2 regions of the Isoptericola hypogeus genome follow, and region 2 is predicted to be linked to the other one. Evidence: riboswitches for the same ligand, from Rfam matches in the RefSeq annotation. Region 2 holds a riboswitch; the other holds the start of a gene.
What was found. A riboswitch is a leader RNA that binds a small molecule or an ion and turns the genes downstream of it on or off. The one in region 2 is predicted to bind FMN.
Positions count from the first base shown of each region.

Region 1: it holds a riboswitch for FMN, as region 2 does, so the genes downstream of both, ribD (bifunctional diaminohydroxyphosphoribosylaminopyrimidine deaminase/5-amino-6-(5-phosphoribosylamino)uracil reductase RibD) here and pnuC (nicotinamide riboside transporter PnuC) in region 2, are expected to answer to the same signal.

Region 1 is NZ_BAAAPM010000008.1:199,923-210,577, reverse strand. It holds gene ABD254_RS16660 (esterase/lipase family protein) at 1-1,190, shown strand, start outside; tRNA gene ABD254_RS16655 (tRNA-Pro) at 1,274-1,347, opposite strand; gene ribH (6,7-dimethyl-8-ribityllumazine synthase) at 1,426-1,953, opposite strand; gene ABD254_RS16645 (bifunctional 3,4-dihydroxy-2-butanone-4-phosphate synthase/GTP cyclohydrolase II) at 1,950-3,281, opposite strand; gene ABD254_RS16640 (riboflavin synthase) at 3,278-3,916, opposite strand; gene ribD (bifunctional diaminohydroxyphosphoribosylaminopyrimidine deaminase/5-amino-6-(5-phosphoribosylamino)uracil reductase RibD) at 3,920-5,020, opposite strand; FMN riboswitch at 5,150-5,279, opposite strand; gene ABD254_RS16630 (hypothetical protein) at 5,405-6,541, opposite strand; gene der (ribosome biogenesis GTPase Der) at 6,579-8,165, opposite strand; gene cmk ((d)CMP kinase) at 8,269-8,973, opposite strand; gene ABD254_RS16615 (pseudouridine synthase) at 9,057-9,995, opposite strand; gene ABD254_RS16610 (TetR/AcrR family transcriptional regulator) at 10,010-10,655, opposite strand, start outside.
Region 2 is NZ_BAAAPM010000005.1:106,323-116,977, forward strand. It holds gene ABD254_RS13180 (hypothetical protein) at 1-535, shown strand, start outside; gene ABD254_RS21440 (pentapeptide repeat-containing protein) at 810-965, shown strand; gene ABD254_RS13185 (HNH endonuclease signature motif containing protein) at 962-2,437, shown strand; gene pnuC (nicotinamide riboside transporter PnuC) at 2,497-3,216, opposite strand; FMN riboswitch at 3,351-3,484, opposite strand; gene ABD254_RS13195 (TetR/AcrR family transcriptional regulator) at 3,560-4,444, opposite strand; gene ABD254_RS13200 (class I SAM-dependent methyltransferase) at 4,555-5,718, opposite strand; gene ABD254_RS13205 (hypothetical protein) at 5,999-6,238, opposite strand; gene ABD254_RS13210 (mycothiol-dependent nitroreductase Rv2466c family protein) at 6,495-7,190, shown strand; gene ABD254_RS13215 (LLM class F420-dependent oxidoreductase) at 7,342-8,265, shown strand; gene ABD254_RS13220 (glycosyltransferase family 2 protein) at 8,536-10,293, shown strand; gene ABD254_RS13225 (efflux RND transporter periplasmic adaptor subunit) at 10,290-10,655, shown strand, end outside.

The sequences.
Region 1 (10,655 bases), on a different contig from region 2:
CGTTCTCCGGCGTGGACGTCGTCGCGCACAGCATGGGCGGGCTCGTGGTGCGGGAAGGCCTGCGCAGCATGCAGCAGGAGCAGGACGGATCGGCCCGGCGTCTGGTGCACCGCGTGGTCACGCTCGGCACGCCGCACCGCGGCATCGCCTTCCAGCGTGCGCCCGCGTGGTTGCTGCGGATGCTGCCGCTGCTCGAGAAGGCGGAGCGCGAGCTGTCGGCGTTCGACCCGAGCAAGACGGCGTTCACCGAGTGGGCGAGATGCTTCGACGTGAAGCGGGTCCTGACCGTGGTGGGCACCAACCACCGCACCTACGGCGCCGCTGCCGCCTCGTTCGCCAACCGGCTGAGCACGTTGATCGATGAAGGAACCCTCGCGACCAACCGCAGCGACGGCCTCGTCAAACAGGCGTCCGCGCAGCTGCCCGGGGCGCCACGGACCTTCGTTCACAAGTGCCACGGAGGCCCGGACTCGCTGGTCACGTCGCGGGAGGCCTACGAGATCGCCATGCGCTTCTTCCACGGCTCGCACAAGGTGTCGCTGTGGCTGGACCAGGCCGAGGTCAGCCGCGGTGCTGACCTCTTCGGGCGGAGCGAGTTCTACCTCGGCGTGTCGATCAAGCCGCGATTCGTGGACTTCGAGCTCCTGCACCAGAGCGCCGAGGCCGAGAACTGCTACGGGCCCTTCCGTCGCGCCGATCTCTCGGACGATCTGCACGATCTCGAGACCGAGCTCGGCAAGCCGCTCGCGGAGTTCGGTGACAGGACGACGGGCTGGGCGGGGACCGATCGCCTGGTGTGGGAGGGCTGGATCGACTCGGGCCTCGCAGCCGACCCGAGCACAGCATCCACCAGGGCGCCGGCGCAGGGCCTGGTGTTCCGTCTCGACATCTACGTCGGTGAGCGTGACACCTACGGGATCGGGTTCTCCGACAACGTCGTCTTCCGCAAGCAGTACTACGCGCAGGTGTTCCCCGGCGCACCGTGGGAGCTGTACGTGCACACCGGCGAGAGATACCTGGGAACCGATGCGTCCGCCGGCCACGACTCGGTCAGCGCGCTCGCCGAACGTTCCGCGGGCGCCGAGATCCAGGAGGCGGTCGCAGTGCCCGGCCGTCCGGAGGAACGGACCTTCCGGGTCGGGGGGACCGGCTTCGGAGCGACCTTCCGGCTCCGTGTCGAGGAGGCCTGACCCCGGACGCCAATCTGATGAGCGGTTCAAGTTTCGGAAACACTTCAGGCCTGGGATTCCGCAGAATCCCAGGCCTGATTCGGTCGGGCTGACAGGATTTGAACCTGCGACCCCTTGACCCCCAGTCAAGTGCGCTACCAAGCTGCGCCACAGCCCGATCGTCCCGCTCCGTGCTGCCTGCGTGCAGGCGGCCACGTCGAGGTCCGACGTCGGCCCCGGAGGGCCGACGGAAATACTACCCCAGGTCGGGCGCTGCTCCGGCATCGACCCGGGGCCCGGCGGGAGGCGCCGCCCCGACCTCCGCCAGCACCCGCGCCGTCGCCAGCGCGGCGGCGGCGGCCTCGTAGCCCTTGTCCTCGTGCGACCCGTCGAGCCCGGCCCGATCGAGGGCCTGCGCCTCGTCGTCGCACGTCAGCAACCCGAAGCCCACGGGCACGGTGTGGTCGAGCGCCACCCGGCTGAGACCGTCGGTCGCGGCCGCGCACACGTAGTCGAAGTGCGGCGTGCCGCCGCGGATCACGACGCCCAGCGCGACGACGGCGTCGTACCCGGCGGCCGCGAGCGCCTGGGCGGCGACCGGCAGCTCGAACGACCCGGGCACGCGCACGACCCTCGCCCCGAGGACGCCGTGGTCCGCGCACGCCCGCAGCGCGCCGTCGAGCAGACCGTCCATCACGGTCCTGTGCCAGCTCGCGGCCACGACCGCGACCCGCAGGTCGGAGCAGTCGACCGGCGCCGTGGTCGGCGCCCCGGCCCCGCTCATCGGACGGCCCCGGCAGCGGCGGGCAGGGTGGTGTGCGTCATCGTTCCTCCGTCGTTCTCGTGCTCGGTCTCGCGGGAGCCCTGGGCCGGGACCCCGCCCAGGTGCGGCAGGTCGTGGCCCATGCGGTCGCGCTTGGTGCGCAGGTAGTCGTGGGCCCGCGGGCCCGCGGGCACGGCGAGCGGCAGCCGTTCGACGACGTCCACTCCCCCCTCGGCCAGCCCGTGCACCTTGGCCGGGTTGTTGGTGAGCAGCCGCACCTGCCGGGCGCCGAGGTCCCGCAGGACGTGCGCCGCCGGCGTGTAGTCGCGCGCGTCGGCAGGCAGGCCCTGGCTGAGGTTGGCGTCCACGGTGTCGAGCCCGGCGTCCTGCAGCGCGTACGCGGCGAGCTTGGCCGCCAGGCCGATCCCCCGCCCCTCGTGCCCGCGCTGGTAGACGACGACGCCGCGCCCGGCCGCCACGACGCGCCGCAGCGACTCGTCGAGCTGCGGGCCGCAGTCGCAGCGCAGGCTGCCGAACGCGTCTCCGGTCAGGCACTCCGAGTGCACCCGGGCCAGCACCGGCCCGCCCGCGGCGTCGCCGAGCCCGTCCAGGTCGCCGGCGACAAGCGCCACGTGCTCGTCCCCGGTGAGCGTGTCGCGGTAGGCGACCGCGGTGAGGTCGCCGTGCCGGGTGGGCAGCGCGGTGACGGCGACCCGCTCGACGAGCACCTCGGTGGCGCGCCGGTACGCGGCGAGGTCGGCCACGCTGATCAGCGTGAGCCCGTGCGCCTCGGCGAGCTCGCGCAGGGCCGGCCGGCGCATCATGGTGCCGTCGTCGTGCACGAGCTCGGCGAGCACGCCGGCCGTACCCCGGCCTGCCAGGCGGGCGAGGTCGACGGCGGACTCCGTGTGCCCGGGCCGCTCCAGCACGCCGCCCGGCCGCGCACGCAGCGGCAGCACGTGGCCGGGCCGGGTGAGGTCGGCTGCCTCGGACGACGCCGAGGCGAGCACGCGCGCCGTGCGTGCGCGGTCCGCGGCGCTGATCCCGGTCGTCACCCCGCGCGCGGCGTCGACGGTCACCGTGTACGCGGTGCGGTAGGCGTCCTGGTTCTCGGCCACCATGAGCGGCAGGCGCAGCCGGTCGAGCTCGTCGCCCGCCACGCCGACGCAGACCAGCCCGCTCGAGTGCCGCACGAGGAACGCCATGAGCTCGGGCGTCGCGGCGTCAGCGGCGAAGATGAGGTCGCCCTCGTTCTCCCGGTTCGCGTCGTCCATGACGACGACGGCTCGGCCGGCGGCGACGTCGGCGACCGCCCGGCCGACGCGTTCCAGCACCGCCCCGGCGCTCATCGGGCCACCCCGCCCGCGACGGCCCCGGCAGCGGGACCTGCGGCCACACCCGCGGCCAGGTGCCGCTCGACGTACTTGCTCAGCACGTCCACCTCGAGGTTCACGGCCTCGCCCACGGCGCGGTGCCCGAGCGTCGTGCGCGCGAGCGTCTCGGGGATGAGGCTCACGGTGAACGACGCGTCGCCGGCGTGCACGACGGTGAGGCTCACGCCGTCGACCGCGATCGACCCCTGCGCCACGACGTACCGCGCGAGACGCGCCGGCAGCGCGATCTCCACGACCTCCCACCGTGTGCCGGGCGTGCGCGAGAGCACGGTGCCGACGGCGTCGACGTGCCCCTGCACGACGTGCCCGCCGAGCCGGCCGCCCGCCGCGAGCGCCCGCTCCAGGTCGACCCGGTCGCCCGGTCGCCGCGCCCCCAGGCTGGTGCGCCGCAGGGTCTCGGCCATGAGGTCGGCGGTCCACGCCCCGTCCTCGATGCCGGCCACCGTCAGGCAGCAGCCGTCGACGGCGATCGAGTCGCCTGGCCTGGTGCCGTCCAGCACGGTCCGGGCGGCGACGGTCAGCCGCGCCCCGTCGTCCTGCACGTCGAGCCGGACGACGGTGCCGAGCTCCTCCACGATCCCGGTGAACATGGCTCAGCTCTCCTTCCGCGGCCGCAGCGTCAGCCGCACGGTGGTGGTGTCGGTGGGGTCGTCGGCGTCCGCGGCGAGGACCGTGGCGTCGAGCAGGTCGAGCCGCGCGGCGTCCGCGATGGTGCCCGTCCCGAGGTCGGCGACGGCGGGCTTGCCGAGCCCGATCAGGACCGGCGCGACGTACGCGACGACCTCGTCGACGAGGCCGGCGCGCCAGAACGCGGCGGCGAGCGTCGGCCCGCCCTCGAGGAGCACGCGGCGGTGCTCGCGGGCCCACAGGGCGTCCAGGACCGCGTGCGGGTCCCGGGTGCGCAGGTGGTGGACGGGCTCGCCCGCGGCAGCAGCGCGGGCGAGCCGGGAGGACGTCGGGAGGTCGCGCAGCCCGACGACGACCCGCGCGGGCTGTTCCCCGGCGAGCGGCGCGTGCCGCACGGTGAGGTCGGGGTCGTCCGCGAGCGCGGTCCCGGTCCCCACGAGGACGGCGTCGACGCCGGCGCGCAGCCGGTGCACGTCGTACCGGGCGGAGCGCCCGGTGATCCAGCGCGACGTGCCGTCGGCCGCGGCGGAGCGGCCGTCGAGGCTTGCGGCGAGCTTCCAGGTGACGAGGGGGCGGCCGAGCTCGACGGCGCGGGTCCAGCCGGCGTTGAGCGCGCGCGCCTCGTCGGCGAGCAGCCCGCCGACGACGTCGACCCCGGCGGCCCGCAGCCGCGCCGCGCCGCCGGCCGCGGCGGGGTTGGGGTCGCGCTGGGCGTGCACGACGCGCGCCACCCCCGCGTCCAGCAGGGCGTCGGCGCACGGGCCGGTGCGGCCGTGGTGCGCGCACGGCTCGAGGGTGACGACGGCGGTCGCGCCGCGGGCGGCGTCGGGGCCGTGGGCGGAGCGGGCCTGCAGGAGGGCGTCGACCTCGGCATGGGCGGTGCCCGCCCCGCGGTGGTGGCCCTCGGCGAGCACGGTGCCGTCCGGGGCGAGCAGGACGCAGCCCACGCGCGGGTTCGGCCCCCGGGAGGGGCCGTGCGCGGCGAGCTCCAGCGCCCGCCGCATCGCGGCGCGCTCGGCCGTGGTCGCCCCGGCGGCTTCAGCCGTCGTTTCGGCCGGCTGCGTCATGTCCCTGCCCCTGTCGTCCGGTCGCGGACCCCGGAGCAGGAAGGCAGGGGGACGGGTCGCCGTCCGGCGGGCCCGTCACCGAGGACGGGTGCGCCGACGTCGGGTCGGCGGCAGGCCGGACGGGAGCCGTCGCGTGCGCTTCCCATCCGGACTTTGACCGTCGGTCCAGGAGTTCCACCTGGTCAACCGGTCACTGGCAGTGACCGGGTCGCGGACTTTCACCGCCGGTTCGGAGTTTCACCGACCCCAGAGCACGCGAGCTTGTCGCTCGTCCCGCTGACCGTGCCACGGCGCCCGGGATGCTGGCAAGTCGGAGTGACGCACCTCTCGTGCCGGCGGCCGGGCGCGGCGGCCCGGGGCAGGCAGGCTGCCGACGCGATCAGGTCAGGATCGCGGTGCCGCGTCCTCGCGCCGACCGCGGCCCGGCCGCTCGGCCCGCCGCTCGTCGTCCCGGCCGAGCGCGACGCCCAGCGCGGCGAGCACCGCCAGGTCCACCACGAGCCCGGCCACGGCCACCCACTGCACCGCCCGGAACGCCAGGAGCTGCGTGACCAGCAGGCTCACCAGCACGCCGCGACGTACCCACACGGCGCCCGCGCGGTGGTCGCCCGCACCCACCAGCAGGCCCGCGACGACGCACGCCACCGTCCCCGCGACGGCGGCAAGGATCCCGGCACCGACCCAGGTCGGGACGTCCACGTCCCCCCTCACGACGCGGAGCCCGACCACCAGCGCCCCGGCAGCCGTCCCGAGGACCGCGACGACCACGACCACGGCCGCCCACCGGTGCTCGAGCGCGCCGGCGCACCACGACGCCGCCCGCCGCACGAGCCCCCGCACCGGGTCCGGGACCACCTCGTCGTCGCGGGGGACGGCCTCGACGAGCGCCGCGACCTCGTCGGCGCCCGGCTCGCCCCGCCCGCGCTCGACGAGCGACCGTGCCTCCGCCCGGTCGGCGTCCGTGAACCCGCCGGCGACCCCGGCCACGGCCCGGTCGGTGGCCACCGCCAGGTACTCGGCCGGGTGGTGCGCCCGCCGACCGTGCAGCGCCTCCACGAGCAGCACGAGGACGACCACGACGGCGTAGATGAGGGCGGCGGTCGGCGCGTAGAAGTAGTCGTTGTCGGAGGTGACGAACTTGCCGATCTCGTCGACGAACAGGCCGAAGCCCACCCCGCCCAGCACGGCGCCGAGCGAGCGCAGCACCGGCCCGACCCACGACAGCAGCACGACCACCGCGAGCGCCATGCCGAGGCCGCCCCAGAGCACGTGCGCGACGTGCAGGCCGCCGCCGCCCACCTGCGGGTATCCGGAAGCCGCGAGGAGGAATCGCGTGACGAGCACCGTCGCGACGCTCACGACGAGGAACGTGACGAGGTGACGCACGGCCGACGTGTCCCGGGCGACGCCGAGGCGCAGCAGCCGCCCGCGGCGCGGGAGCGGGTCGCCACCCGGCCGGCGCTCGGCGCCCGGCCGGTCGTCACGCCCCCGGCCGCGTCCGGTCCGGGACGGGGTGGTCATCGTCGTCCTCTCCCCTGCCTGCCGATGCGATCGACGCTCAGCGGCGGCGCTTCTCCCGCACACGCACGCTGATCTCGATGGGCGAGCCCTCGAACCCGAACGTCTCGCGCAGACGGCGCTCGATGAAGCGCCGGTAGCCCGCCTCGATGAAGCCCGTGGCGAAGATCACGAAGCGCGGCGGGCGGGTGGACGCCTGGGTGCCGAACAGGATGCGCGGCTGCTTGCCGCCCCGAAGCGGGTGCGGGTGCGCGGCCACGAGCTCGCCGAGGAACGCGTTGAGGCGCCCGGTCGGGATGCGCATGTCCCACGACTCGAGCGACGTCTCGAGGGAGCGCGCGATCCGGTCGGTGTGCCATCCGGTGCGCGCGGAGACGTTCACCCGCGGGGCCCACTGGACCTGCACCAGGTCCTTCTCGATCTCGCGCTCGAGGTACGGGCGACGGTCGTCGTCCATGAGGTCCCACTTGTTGTACGCGATCACGAGCGCGCGGCCCGCGTCCACGACCTGGGAGATGACGCGCGTGTCCTGCTCTGTCATCGGCTGGGACGCGTCCACCAGGACGACGGCGACCTCGGCCTTCTCGATCGCCGCCTGCGTGCGCAGGGACGCGTAGAAGTCCGCGCCGCGCGTCTGGTGCACCCGGCGACGGATGCCCGCCGTGTCGACGAACCAGTACGGCACGCCCTTGATCTGCACGAGCTCGTCGACAGGGTCGCGGGTGGTGCCCGCGACCTCGTCGACGACGACGCGCTCGGAACCCGCGATCTTGTTGAGCAGCGACGACTTGCCGACGTTGGGGCGCCCGATCAGCGCGACGCGGCGCGGGCCCTCCGGGCGCAGCTCGGCGTGCGCGGACGTGGTGGGCAGCGCCTTCATCGCGGCGTCCAGCAGGTCGCCGGTGCCGCGCCCGTGCAGCGCGGAGATCGGGTGCGGCTGGCCGAGGCCCAGCGCCCACAGGTACGCGGCGTCGGCCTCGCCGGACGGCCCGTCCACCTTGTTCGCGCACAGCACGACGGGCTTGCCCGAGCGGCGCAGCAGCTCCACCACCCGCTCGTCCGTCGAGGTGGCGCCCACCGTCGCGTCGACGACGAACAGCACGGCGTCCGCCAGCGCGACGGCGACCTCGGCCTGCTCCGCCACCTTGGACTCGATGCCGGCGACGTCGACCTCCCAGCCGCCCGTGTCGACGAGCGTGAACTCGCGCCCGGACCACTCGCCCGGGTAGCTCACGCGGTCGCGGGTGACGCCCGGCTTGTCCTCCACGACGGCCTCGCGGCGGCCGAGGATGCGGTTGACCAGCGTCGACTTGCCGACGTTCGGCCGGCCCACGACCGCCAGCACCGGCAGCGGGGCCCGGCCCGGACCGGCGCCGTCCTCGGCCCACTCCGCGTCGAGCAGGGCCCGGTCGGTGTCGTCGAGCTCGAAGTCCTCCAGCCCGGCACGCAGGGCGCGCTCGCGGGCCGCGTCGTCGTCCTCGCCGCCGGCGAGGGGCACGTCGTCGACGGCGACGACGGGCTCGGCGACCGGCTCGACGCCGGGCTCGACGTCCGGCGCCTCGACGTCGGGCGTCGGCTCGTCGGCGGGCGCGGCAGCAGGATAGGAGCCGTCGGCAGAAGGGGTCATGGGAGCCATTCTCCCAGGACCGGACGCGTGTCACGAACGAGACCCCCGTCACCCGGCGCGGCGGGCGGGGGACGGGGGTCTCGAGAGGGCGGTCGCGTGCCCCTCAGGCGGTGACCTGCCCGACGACGGCGAGGACGGCGTCGACGGTCTGGTCGAAGTCCAGCTCCGAGGAGTCCACGGTGACCACGCCGTCGGCGGCGACGTGGAACTGGCTCACGGTGGCGTCGTCGCGGTCGCGCCGCAGCACCTGGTCGCGGGTGGCCTCGACGGCGGAGTCGTCGGCGGCCCCGTGCACCTCCAGGGAGCGGCGGCGCAGCCGGGCCTCCTCGCTGGCGGTGAGCAGGACACGCGCGTCGGCGTCGGGCGCGACCACGGTCGTGATGTCGCGCCCCTCGGCCACGATGCCGCGCCCCGCGGCGAAGCCCTCGGGGGCCTGCTCGGCCTCGATGACCTGGCGCTGGCGGCGGCGGAGCTCCGCGCGCACGTCCAGGTTCGTCGCGACGGCCGAGACGGCCGTGGACACCTCGGTGGTGCGGATCGCCTCCGCCACGTCGCGCCCGTCCAGGTGCACTGTGGGCCCGCTCGGGTCCAGGCCCATCTCGAGCGGCATGACCCGGACCGCGTGCGCGACGGCCGCCTGGTCCGACAGGTCCGTCCCGCGCCCGACGCACCACAGCGTCGCCGCCCGATACATCGCCCCGGTGTCGAGGTACGCGAGCCCGAGCCGGGCGGCCACCGCCTTGGAGACGCTGGACTTGCCGGATCCGGAGGGACCGTCGACGGCGATGACGACCACGTGACTGCTCACCTTCTGTCGTTGTGCTTCGGTTGTCGTGCGCGCCTGCGCGAGGCGTTGCGGGTGTTCGGGGTCTGCTCGGCGCGGTCCGCCGGTCACATGTCGACGGAGCGCATCAGGGTGCCGAGCTCGGTGCGCCCGAGCACCCGCGAGCGCCCGGCCCGCAGGTCGCCGAGCGCGATCGGGCCGATGCGCGTGCGCACCAGACGGGTCACCGGGAAGCCGACGGCGTCGAGCATGCGGCGCACGATGCGGTTGCGGCCCTCGTGCAGCACGACCTCGAGCATGGTCGCCCCCGGCATCGCGTCCACGACGCGCACCTTGTCCATGCGCGCCGGGCCGTCCTCCAGCTCGACGCCGGACGTGAGCGCCTTTGCGTGGCGCGGGTGGAAATCCCCGCCGCCGACGGACACCAGGTAGGTCTTGGGGATCTCGTACCGCGGGTGCGCGAGCCGGTTGGCCAGCTCGCCGTCGTTGGTCAGCAGCAGCAGGCCCTCGCTGTCGGCGTCGAGGCGGCCCACGTGGAACAGCCGCTCCGGCCGGTCCTTCACCAGGTCGCCCACGGACGGCCGCCCGTCGGGGTCGCTCATCGTCGACACGACGCCGAGCGGCTTGTTCAGCACCAGCGTCACCTTGGAGGCGTCGAGCTGGACGCGCAGACCGTCCACGTGCACCGCGGCCGTCGCCGGGTCGACACGCACGCCGAGCTCCGTCACCAGGACGCCGTCGACCTCGACGTGGCCCTCCGCGATGAGCTCCTCGCACTTGCGGCGCGAGCCGAGCCCCGCCTGCGCGAGCACCTTCTGCAGCCGCACGCCGTCGGCGACGTGCACGTCCCGGTCGTCGTCGGCGCCGGTGCCGGCCCGCGGCGGCCGGCTCGGTCGCTGGGGCTTGCTCGATCGCTGCGGCTTGCTCGACCCCGCTCCCCGCCGGGAAGATCCGCGGGGGCCGCCGGGCTGCTGCCGGGCGCCGTCCGACGGCTGGCCGGAGGGACGGGGGGTGCGGCGGCTCCCGCCGCGGCGTTCGGTGCTCATGGTCACCGATTCTCTCAGGTCACGCCGGTCCTGCCGGACGTGACGCCTCCCGGACCTCCTGCGGCCCGGCGGTGCGCGGCCAGCACGGCGGCGAACGCGCCCGCCAGCCTCGGTCCGACTGCTGTCGCGTCCCCCATGTCGCCGCACACCATGGCACCGTCGCGGACCATCATCAGCTCCGCCGCGGCCGCGTCCGGCTCGGGGGCGCCGGCGCCCCGCGCGACGCCGGCGAAGAAGCCCGCGTACGACGCGCGGTGCCGCGCGACGACGGCGCGCGCGGGATGGTCCGCGTCGGCGAGCTCCGCCCCCGCGTTCACGAAGGAGCAGCCGCGGAACCGCGGGCCGGCCGCCAGCTCGCCGAGGACGGCGGCGAGCGCGGCGAGCGCCGCGTCCGGGTCGCCGGCGTGCGCGCGCCGAAGCTCGTCGAGGAGCGCGCGCTCGCGCTCGGCGACGGCCTCCAGGTACGCGACGACGAGGTCGTCCTTCGTGGGGAAGTGTCGGTAGAAGGTGACCTTGGACACGCCGGCCGCGGCGATCACCTTGTCGGCGCTCACTGCTCGGACGCCGCCCGAGTAGAACAGCGCGCCCCCGGCGTGGAGGATGCGCGCCCGGACACCTCCGCGGCGCGAGTGCGCCCGCTCGGGCTCCGTCGGCGCCGCC
Region 2 (10,655 bases):
CGCCGCGGACGACCGGCTGGAGGCCCTGCTCGACGTGCTCGCGCCGCACACCGGCGACCAGCCCGTCCACGTCGGCCTGTGGGAGGGGTGGGGCTTCCTGTACGACCACGGGGGCGACCCGGCCACAGCTCCCGGGATGGCGGCGCTCGTGGCGTCCGACGAGCGACCCCGCTGGTGGCAGCGCGGGCGGCGCGCAGCCGCCGTTCGTGACGAACTTCGCGCGGTGCAGTCCGAGGTCTCGGCCGCACTCGCCGGGATGCGGCTTGAACGACCGGCCACGGAACCGCTGGACACCCCCTACATGGCTCGGTTCCTGTGGACCGGGCCGCTCCGGTCGGCGACGGCGCTCCGGCAGTTCGGGGAGCCGCCATCCCTCGTGTGGCCGCACGACCGGTCGTGGTTCCTCGCCGTCCCCGAGTACACGCGGGAGATGGCGGTGGGTGGATCGTGCGAGCTGGTCGGGACCGTCCTGTCGACGCCCGGGATGGACGCCCGGCCGGCAGATCTGTCGACCGTCCTCGACATCGACGACTGACTCCTCCAATGCTGTGACCGTTCTCTGGGCGGACGGCTTCCGCGGGCTTGTTCGCTCTGAGCGAACGTCCGCCTAGGCGCTCCGGCCACATCGCGGCGCCGGGCGGCCCTGACGCCGTGCACAGCGGCTGGTCGTCCACAGGCCCGCAACGATCCCTACCGTGTCGAACTGGTGTTCGATAGCGTTCCCGTACCGGTCGAGCATTCGTCCGGGGAGGTCGGTGCCGCACGGCACCCGAGCGTGGCGGGAGGGCGCATGACGGCGGTGGGCGACGTTGAGCCGGGCGACGTTGAGCCGGGCGACGTTGAGCCGGGCGACGTTGAGCCGGGCGACGTTGAGCCGGGCGACGTTGAGCCGGGCGACGTTGAGCCGGGCGACGTTGAGCCGGGCGACGTTGAGCCGGGCGACGTTGGGCCGGGCGATGCGGTGAGCGCCGACGGTGGCCGCGAGGTCGCGGCTGCGCTGCAGCTGATCGCGGCGGGAGTGGAGGCGCTCGTGGGGGCGGTGGTTTCCGGAGGCCTGGCCGAGCTCGGCGGGCGCGCCCTGGCCGACGTCTCCCGGTCGCTGCGCGCTCAGGGAGCGCGGATCGAGGCCGTGCGGCTGCGGGTCCTGCCCGCGCTGGAGGCCGAGGGGTGGTGGGCGGTGGGCGGCGCCCGGTCGTTCGCCCACTGGCTCTCCCTCGCCGAGGGCGTGGGGCTCGCGACGTCGCGCCGGGACGTGCGGATGGCCCGGACCTTGCGCGACGTGCTCCCCGCTACCGCGAGGGCCGCGCTCGCCGGGGCGATCGGCGCCGATCACGTGCGGGCGATGGTGGACGTCGCGCCCACGTCCGAGACCCGACGCGCGGCGCTCGCCGCGCCGGTCGACGCGGACTCCGGGTCCGGCCTCGGGCAGGGCGCAGAGGCCGAATCCGACCTCGACGGTCGCGGACCCGGCGCGGCCTCGTCGCCGACCGGGGAAGAGGTGCTCGTCGCTCTCGCGGACGCGCGCTCGGCGGGGCAGTTCCGCCGCCTCGTGAAGAGGTTCGCGCACGTGGCCGATCCCGAGTCGGACGAGCGCGGGTACGACCGTGCGCGGGAGAGGGAGTTCCTCGAGGTCTCTCCGACCTGGGACGGCTACCACGTGGCGGGATTTCTGACGGTGGAGCACGGGCAGGCGGTCCGCGCGGCGCTACACGCCGTGGTGGGCCGCCCCGCCGCCGCCGACCGGCGGACGGCCACGCAACGGCGAGCACAGGGGATCGCCGACCTGGCGCGCATCGCCCTCGACAACGCCGCCGTCGGCACCGGAGCCTCCGTCCGTCCGCACCTGAACGTCACGGTGTCGCTCACCGAGCTGCGGGCGCTCGCCGGCCGAGGCCGGGGTTCGGGCGGTGCGGTTGACGAGGGTGCGCGCCCGGCCTGGCAGGGCACTGCTCCGGCGGGAGTCGACGCGAGGCGGTTGGTGGGCCCCGAGGGGGACTCGCTCCCCGCCTTCCCCGACCACGACTCTCCGGTCCCCGCCTCGCTGCTGCGCAGGCTGGCGTGCGACAGCGAGGTGACCCGCATCGTCTTCGGTACGGACTCGCAGGTGCTCGACGTCGGACGCGCTCAGCGCACCGTCACCGGGCAGCTGCGCCGGGCGGTGATCGCCAGGGACCGGCGATGCACCTGGCCCGGCTGCGACGAGCCGCCGCAACGTTGCGAGGTGCACCACGCCGTGTCGCACTGGGCGGACGGCGGCACGACCTCGGCCGAGAACTCCGCTCTGTTGTGCTGGCACCACCACGACGTCGTCGACTCCCAGGGCATCACCATGCGTTGGAGTCGCGAGGTCAGTCCCTCCGTCGAACCGCGCCAGCAGTGGCAGTTCTCCGACCGCCACGGCCGAAGGATCACCGACCCGACGCGGAGTGCGGCGTGAGGGATCGGCGCCGGTGGAGCGAGGGCTACGGTGCGCCCTCGTCCCAGGCGAGGCGTGCGTCAGGGGTGCGACGCCGCCGAGGTCGGGGACGTCCCGGCCTGCTCGCGCCGGTGCACGCGCCACCAGACGAAGAACCCGGTCAGCGTGAAGACGCCGTAGAAGACGTACATCAGCGCCGTCGCGTAGTACTCGGCGGACCAGAGCAGCGGCACGCCGACGATGTCCACCGCGACCCACACGAGCCAGAACTCGACCCAGCCCTTGGCCATGCCGTACGTGGCGACGAGGGAGCCCATGAAGATCCAGGCGTCGGACCACACGGGCTCGTAGGACCCGAGGGAGCGGAACAGGGGGGTGAGGAGCAGCGTGCCGCCCACCATCACGACGACGATGCCGATCCGTTGGGGCCACGACGCCCAGTGCGGGTGCACCGCCGAGCCGCCCTCGGCGGGGATCTTGCCGTCGGCGCGCAGCTCGAGGTCCGCGCGCTGCGTACGGCGCCACTGCACCCAGCCGTAGATCGACACGATCAGGAACATCACCTGCCGGCCGGCCTGGCCGAGCATGTCGGCGCGGCTCGTGTCGCCGAACCACGAGCCCATGAACACCGTGAACAGCACCAGGTTCCCGACGATGCCGACGGGCCACGCCCACACCTTGCGGCGCATGCCACCCAGCGCCGAGGCGAGCCCGAAGCCGTTGCCGACGATCTCGCGCCACGACATCTGCTGGTCGCCGATGGTCAGCGTGGCGTTGAAGAACGCGTCGATCGCGTCCATCGATTCCTCTCCCGGTCAGCCGTGCGGCATCCGGGGGGACGGACGGCGGCCGTCGACGAAGGGTCCCGCTGCGCGGGCGGCCCTGCCGACGACACGACGACCGGGCGGCGCCCACCCGTCGCCGGGCGTGCGCCGCACGTGCTGCCTCCCATCCGGACTTTCACCGTCGGCCCTGGAGTTCCACCAGGTCAACCACGGCTCCCGAAGGAGGCGCGGGTCGCGGGCTGTCACCGCCGGCTCGGAATTGCACCGACCCCGGAGCACGTACGTGCGTGTCTCACCGCCGGAGGTCCCGGCGGCGTCCTGCACAACGCAGGATGCCACACCCCCATTCCCAGGCGAGTCAGGCCAGGGCGTCCCGAACCGCGCGCGCGACGGCGTCCGGGCCCGCCCCGGGCTCGAGCACCGTGACGACGACCCGTCGGCCGTCGGTTCCCGACGTGCGTGTCCGCACCGCGGAGCCTTCGTCGCCGGCCGCGATCTCGATGGCGTCGGTGTCTCGGGCCCGCTCGCCGCCGGCCTCCGCGTTCTCGCCCTCGGCTCCCGGAGCGGCAGCAGCGGCAGAGGTGGCCGGCCGGGCGTCGTCGTCCGACCGGGGGAGCGGGGCGACCGCCACCCGGCGCAGGTCGAGGAACGCCTCCTCCAGCTCGGGCCGGAGATCCAGGTGCGGGTTGCGCAGCCACCGGCGCAGGATCGCGTTGTGCACTGCGACGACGGAGGCCGCGAACGCGATCGACATCGTGGTCATCGACCGGTCCGGCGGCAGCGTGTCCCGGAGGTAGGCAGTGAAGGCGCGCTCGTAGCGATGCGTCGTGACGAGCTCGCGGTCGCGCAGGGCGGGCACCTGCTGCAGCAGCCGATGGCGGGCGATCGACGTCTCGCGCTGGCCCACGTGATGGTCGAACACGAGGCGTGCGGCCCGGCACACCTCGAGGTACGGATCGGTGGCTGGGTCCCATGCGCGCTCGGGAGCGCGGCCGGACTCCTCGCTGGCGCGGGCCTCGGGTCGGGTCTCGGCGAGCAGGACCACGACCTCCTCCAGCAGGAGCTCGTGGTCGGCGAAGATCACGTCCTCCTTGGAGCGGAAGCGGCGGAAGAACGTGGCGCGGCTGACCTGCGCGGCGTCGGCGATCTCCTCGACGGTGGTCTGCTCGTAGCCCTTGCGCGAGAACAGGTCGATCGCGGCGTCGACGGCCTGGGCGTGGGTGTGCGTCCGGACGGCGGTCATGGGACGGAGGTTACTCCGCGCGGCAGCCCGTCCGTCGCGCCCTCCCGTCGACGCTCGCACCCGCCGGGCACGGCCCTCGGCGCTCTCCCTGGATGCTCACCCAGCTGTCGTCACATCAGCAGCCGGTAGAAACGGAAGAAGCCGAAGTCGTCGACCGGCAACACCTCGACGTCGGAGAAACCGGCCTCGCGCGCGTACCGTCGCAGCGTTGCCGGGCGCATGACCGTCCCCGTCCCGACCGAGGGCGAAGTCGCCAGCCCGTCGGGCAGGCAGACGAACAGGCTGTACCCGTACATGAGCCGGTCGACGTCGTCCGCCGGGGCGCTGAACCGTTCGCCCACTGCCTCGTCCATGACGACGACCACCCCGCCCGGCCGCACCGCCCGTCGCACGGCGTCCAGGACGGCGACCGGCCGCGGTAGGTCGTGCACGCACTCGAAGGCGAACGCGGCGTCGAAGGGCTGTCCGGCCGCGAGCTCGGCGGCGTCGGCCAGGTGGATCGTGACCCGGCCGTCGAGGCCGGCCTCGGTCGCGGCCGCCCGGGCAGCCTCCACGGACGGCCGGTCGACGTCGAGCCCGTGGACCTCGGCGTCGGGGTAGGCGCGGGCGAGCGCGAGCGTGGACCAGCCGAAGCCGCAGCCGACGTCGACGATCCGCGCCCCGGGCCGGGACAGCAGCTCGTGGACCGCCGGGAGGGTCGCGAGCGCCGGCGCGAGCTGCTGGGTGAACAACGGCCTGTTGACGTCGGCCTGCGCCTGCCGGGCGTCGTCGCCGAACCGGTCCCACGACACCCCGCCCCCGGTCCGGTAGGCGTCGAGGAGCTGGGGCAGCCTCGCGCCGATCGCCCCGACGAACCGTGCGAGCGGCGCCAGGTAGGACAGCGACGAGGGGTCGGTGAGGGCGTCGGCGTGGGCGTCGGGCAGCGCGTACGTGCGCGCCCGGCCGGCCTCCTGCATGCTGACGGACGACGGCTCGTCGCCGTCGTGCGGCGGTGCCGTGCCGGGGTCGTCGACGACGAGGATCCCCGACGCAGCCTGCTGCTCGAGCCACTCGCGCGCGTACCGTTCCGCCGTGCCCGTCGCAGCCGCTAGGCCCGCGGACGTGAGCGGCCCGGCCTCCGCGAGCGCGCGGTACCAGCCGAGCCGGTCGCCGACGTGTACCGCCAGCATGTCGATCGCCCCGAGCCAGGAGTCGAGGAACCGCTCGGCGAACTCCTCGGACGTCGGCGGCGCGCCGCCCTGCGTCGCGGCGAGGGTGGGCTCGGTCTTCCCCATGGCGATGGCCTCCGTGCCGGTGCCCGCGCGCGGCGCGAGCACGACGGGGCGTCGTCGGGCGGCGCCGCCCTCCTCGACGCTAGCCCCGGGGCTCTCGGGCGTCGATGTCCGGAGCGGGTGACTCGCCGGCCCGGGAGATGGCGGCCGGGGGAGGTGGCGGCCTGGGGAGTTGGCGGCAAGGCCCGGCGCTGCGTGCCCGCGAGCGCCTGCGGAGTTGGCGGCCTGGCGAGTTGGCGGCCTGGGGAGGGGGCCTGTGGAGATGGCTCAGCGAGATGGCAGCTCAGCCGCGGCGAGAGCGGGTGCCCGGGCGGCCGTCGCCGCGGCGGTCCTCGTCGAAGCCTGCGTCGGCGGGGCGCCGCGCTCGCTGCAGGTAGCGCACCTCGCGCACCGCCACGCCCGCGGCGATGACGAACGGGATCCACGCCCATAAGCGGCCGCGCAGCGCGACCACGAGCATGACGAGCGCCACCGCGGCCGCGCCGAAGACGGTCGCGACGCTCGACCACTGCACCCTGCGCACGTCCCCGACCCTACCCACGTCGCATCGCATCGCGTCGAACCTGCCCCTCCGGGTCGAACATGCCCGTCCGGGATGCCGAGCATGTGGTTGGTCCCGGATCGGCAGGCCGAAACCCGGACCAACCGCATGGTCGACGACGGCGAAACGCATGGTCGACGACGGCGAAGCGGGTGGTCGGCGAACGGGACGGGCCTGCTCCACGACGGGGACGGGCCTGGTGGACTCGGTCGGCCGGGGCGTGGGTAGGGTGGCGGGCGTGACTTCCGGGACCTCCACCGCACCTGAGACCGCTCCCGCCCACGACCTTCCCGCCGCCGACCCCGCGCCCGATGTCGACGCGCCCGGTGTCGACGTGCCAGTGGTCGACGTCTACGTCGACCCGCTGTGTCCGTTCGCGTGGATCACGTCGCGCTGGGCGCTCGAGGTCGCGGCCCAGCGTGAGCTGCAGCTCACGTTCCGTCTGATGAGCCTGTACCTGCTGAACTCGGACCGGGACATCCCGGCCGACTACCGGGCCCGGATCGAGCGCTCGCGCGGCATCGGCCGCGTCGCCGCCGCCGTGCAGGTCGACCACGGTCCCGACGCGTTCGCTGCCTTTTACACCGCCGCCGGCACCCGCATCCACCCGGGCGAGCGCGAGGACCTCGACGACGTCGCGCGCGAAGCGCTCGCGGAGGCCGGTCTGCCCGCCGAGCTGGCCGAGGCCGCGGTGTCCGGCGCCTACGACGAGGCCCTCGCCGCCTCGCACGAGTCCGGCATGAAGCCCGTCGGGGAAGACGTCGGCACGCCCACGATCCACGTCGACGGCGTCGCGTTCTTCGGCCCTGTCCTCACCCGCGTGCCAAAGGGCGACGAGGCGGTGCGGATCTTCGACGGCGCGCGTGCGCTGGCGTCGTTCCCGGACTTCTTCGAGCTCAAGCGCTCGCGCACCAGCCGTCCGAGCTTCGCCTGATCGAGCCACGCCTGATCGAGCGTCGCCTGATCGAGCTCTTCCCGACCGAGCCCTTCGTGACCGAACGTTCGGACCGCGCCCGGTCCGCGCCCTCCCGCCTGTCGCGTCCCGACCCTCACCGCGACCGCCATCCGACCCGAGAGGTGACCCCATGACCCTCGACCTGCGTATCTTCACCGAGCCCCAGCAGGGCGCGTCGTACGACGACCAGCTCGCCGTCGCGAAGGCGACGGAGGCGCTCGGCTTCAGCGCCTTCTTCCGCTCCGACCACTACCTGGCGATGGGCGGCGACGGCCTGCCCGGCCCCACCGACGCGTGGACGACGCTCGCCGGCCTGGCCCGCGACACCTCCACGGTCCGCCTCGGCACGCTGGTGTCGTCGGCGACGTTCCGCCACCCGGGTGTCCTCGCGATCCAGGTGGCCCAGGTCGACCAGATGTCCGGCGGCCGCGTCGAGCTCGGTCTCGGCGCCGGGTGGTTCGCGCGCGAGCACGAGGCGTACGGCATCCCGTTCCCGGCCAAGCGGTTCGGCCTCCTGGAGGAGCAGCTCGAGATCCTCACCGGCCTGTGGGGCACGCCCGTCGGCGAGACGTACTCGTTCGCCGGGAAGCACTACACGCTCACCGACTCCCCGGCGCTGCCCAAGCCGACCCAGACCAAGCTCCCCGTGATCGTGGGCGGCGGCGGCCCGACGCGCACCCCGGCCCTCGCCGCCCGGTTCGGCGACGAGTACAACCAGGCGTTCCCGGAGCTCGACGCCGTTCCCGGCCGGATCAAGGTCATCGAGGAGGCGCTCGCGGAGGCCGGCCGGGCCCCCGAGTCGATCACGCAGTCCGTCGCGCTCGTCCTCGCCCTCGGCAAGGACGAGGCCGAGTTCACGCGCCGGGCCGCCGCGATCGGCCGCGAGCCGGCCGAGCTGCGCGAGCACGGCGTCGCCGGCACGGTCTCGGAGGCCGTCGAGCTGCTCGGCACGCTGCGCGACCAGGGCGTGCAGCGGGTGTACCTGCAGGTCCTCGACCTGCAGGACCTCGACCACCTGGACCTGGTCGCGCGAGAGGTCGCGCCGCAGCTCTGACCGCCGGTCTCGGCAGGTGGACTCACCCGCGGGGAACGGGTGACAAGCCGCCATCCCGGCACTAGATTCGCCAGCAGACGACGAGGTGACCCGCATCACAGCGGGTCGCCTCGCTGCGTCTGCAGGACGTGGACGTCACGACGACGAACACGACGACGGAGTCGCACGCCGGGTCGCCCCCGGCCGTGGCCGGTCTGCGACCGGTCGGCGACCCGGGCGACGCCCGCCCCGCAGCGAGCCGCACCAGGTCCCGCCCCCGGAGGACGTCCCATGTCCGTCTCCGAGTTCGACCGTCTCGTCGTGACCCCCCGCCGGACCCAGCACGTCCGGTCCCGTCCCGCCGGCCTCCCCGGCGCCGCCGAGGAGGAACGACCGACCGCGCCGCCCCGTGACGAGAACGCCGCGGCTCGGTCGCCGTCGCTCGGCCTGATCATGATGCTCGCGACGCTCGGCGTCGTGGCCTACGCCGTCTTCCTGCTCAACCCCGCCAACCGCGGCGACGCCCTCCCGTACGCGCTGGTCATCACGGCCGAGACGGTGCTGGTCGTTCAGGCGCTCCTCGCGATGTGGACCGTCCTGTCCGGGGGGCACGACGCGCGTGACTTCGCGTTCCACCACGCCCAGGACCGCCTCTTCGACCTGCCCGAGATCGTCCGGGACGAGGCCGAGGACGACCCCACGCGCTGGCGGCTCTTCCTGCACGACCGCCCGGTGACGGTCGACGTGCTCATCACCACCTACGGCGAGAGCCTCGACGTCATCGCGCGCACGGTCCGCGCCGCCGTCGCGATGCGCGGCGCGCACCGCACGTGGGTGCTCGACGACGGCCGGTCCGACGACGTGCGCGACCTCGCGGCCACGCTCGGCGCCCGCTACGTGCGCCGGCTGTCCTCCGGGGGCGCGAAGGCCGGGAACGTCAACCACGCGCTGTCGATCGTCAAGGGCGAGTTCTTCGTCATCCTCGACGCGGACTTCGTCGCCGAGCCCGAGCTGCTGGTCGAGACCATGCCGTTCTTCGCCCGCGACGACGTCTCGTTCGTGCAGACCCCGCAGACGTACGGCAACCTCGACAACCTCATCTCTCGCGGCGCGGGCTACATGCAGGCCGTCTTCTACCGCTTCATCCAGCCGGGCCGGAACCGGTTCAACGCGGCGTTCTGCGTGGGCACCAACGTCGTCTTCCGGCGCGCGGCGGTCGACGACATCGGCGGCATGTACACCGACTCGAAGTCGGAGGACGTGTGGACGTCGCTGATGCTGCACGAGCGCGGCTGGCGGTCGGTGTACATCCCCAGGACGCTCGCGGTGGGCGACACCCCCGAGACGATCGAGGCGTACACCAAGCAGCAGCTGCGCTGGGCGACCGGCGGCTTCGAGATCCTGCTGCACCACAACCCGCTCAGCCCGCGCCGCCGGCTGACCCTCGACCAGCGGCTGCAGTACACGGTCACGGCGACGCACTACCTCGCCGGCATCGCGCCGCTCGTGCTGCTGCTCGTGCCGCCCCTGCAGATCTACCTCGACCTGGCGCCGATGGACCTGTCGATCTCGTGGGCCACCTGGCTCCTGTACTACGCGGGCTTCTACGGCATGCAGATCGCGATCGCGTTCTTCACCCTCGGCTCGTTCCGCTGGGAGGTGCTGCTGCTCGCTTCGGTGTCGTTCCCCATCTACACGCGTGCCCTGTGGAACGCCGTCACGGGCAAGGAGCAGGCATGGCACGTGACCGGCCGCACCGGCGGCGTCACCTCGCCGTTCACCTTCATCGTGCCGCAGGTGCTGTGCTTCGTCTTCCTGGCGATCACCTCCGCGGTCGGCGTCTGGAAGGACTGGGGCGACCCTGTGCCGAGCCTCGCGCTCGCCTGGAACATCACCAACACGCTGATCCTCGGCGGGTTCGTCGCGACGGCGTTCCGGGAGTCCCGCGCGGCCCGACGGCCGTCGCCCGCGCCCACGTCTCTCGTGCCCACGTCGCTCGCGCCCGCGCCCCACGCCGCGCCCGTCACGATCCCCGGAGGTGCCGCATGACCTGGACCGTCCGCCTGCGCCTGGTCGCGGGCCTGCTCGTCGTCCTGCTGGTGTGCGCCTCCGGGGTGCTCCTGCTCAACCGCCGGATGGGCCAGGCGACGTCGTCCAGCGCGACGATCCGCTCGGAGTCGCTCGCCGTCGGTACCGACTACGCCGGGACCGTCACCAAGGCGTTCGTGTCCGAGGGTGACGTCGTGTCCGAGGGCGACCCGCTGGTACGCCTCCGCAGCCTCACGCTGCAGCACGACCTCGCCGTCGGGCTCGTCAGCAAGGACGCCTCCGCCTACGAGGTGACGAACGACGGCACGATGACCGTCGTCGCCCCCGCGGACGGCGTCGTGACCGAGCTCGCCGCGGGCCAG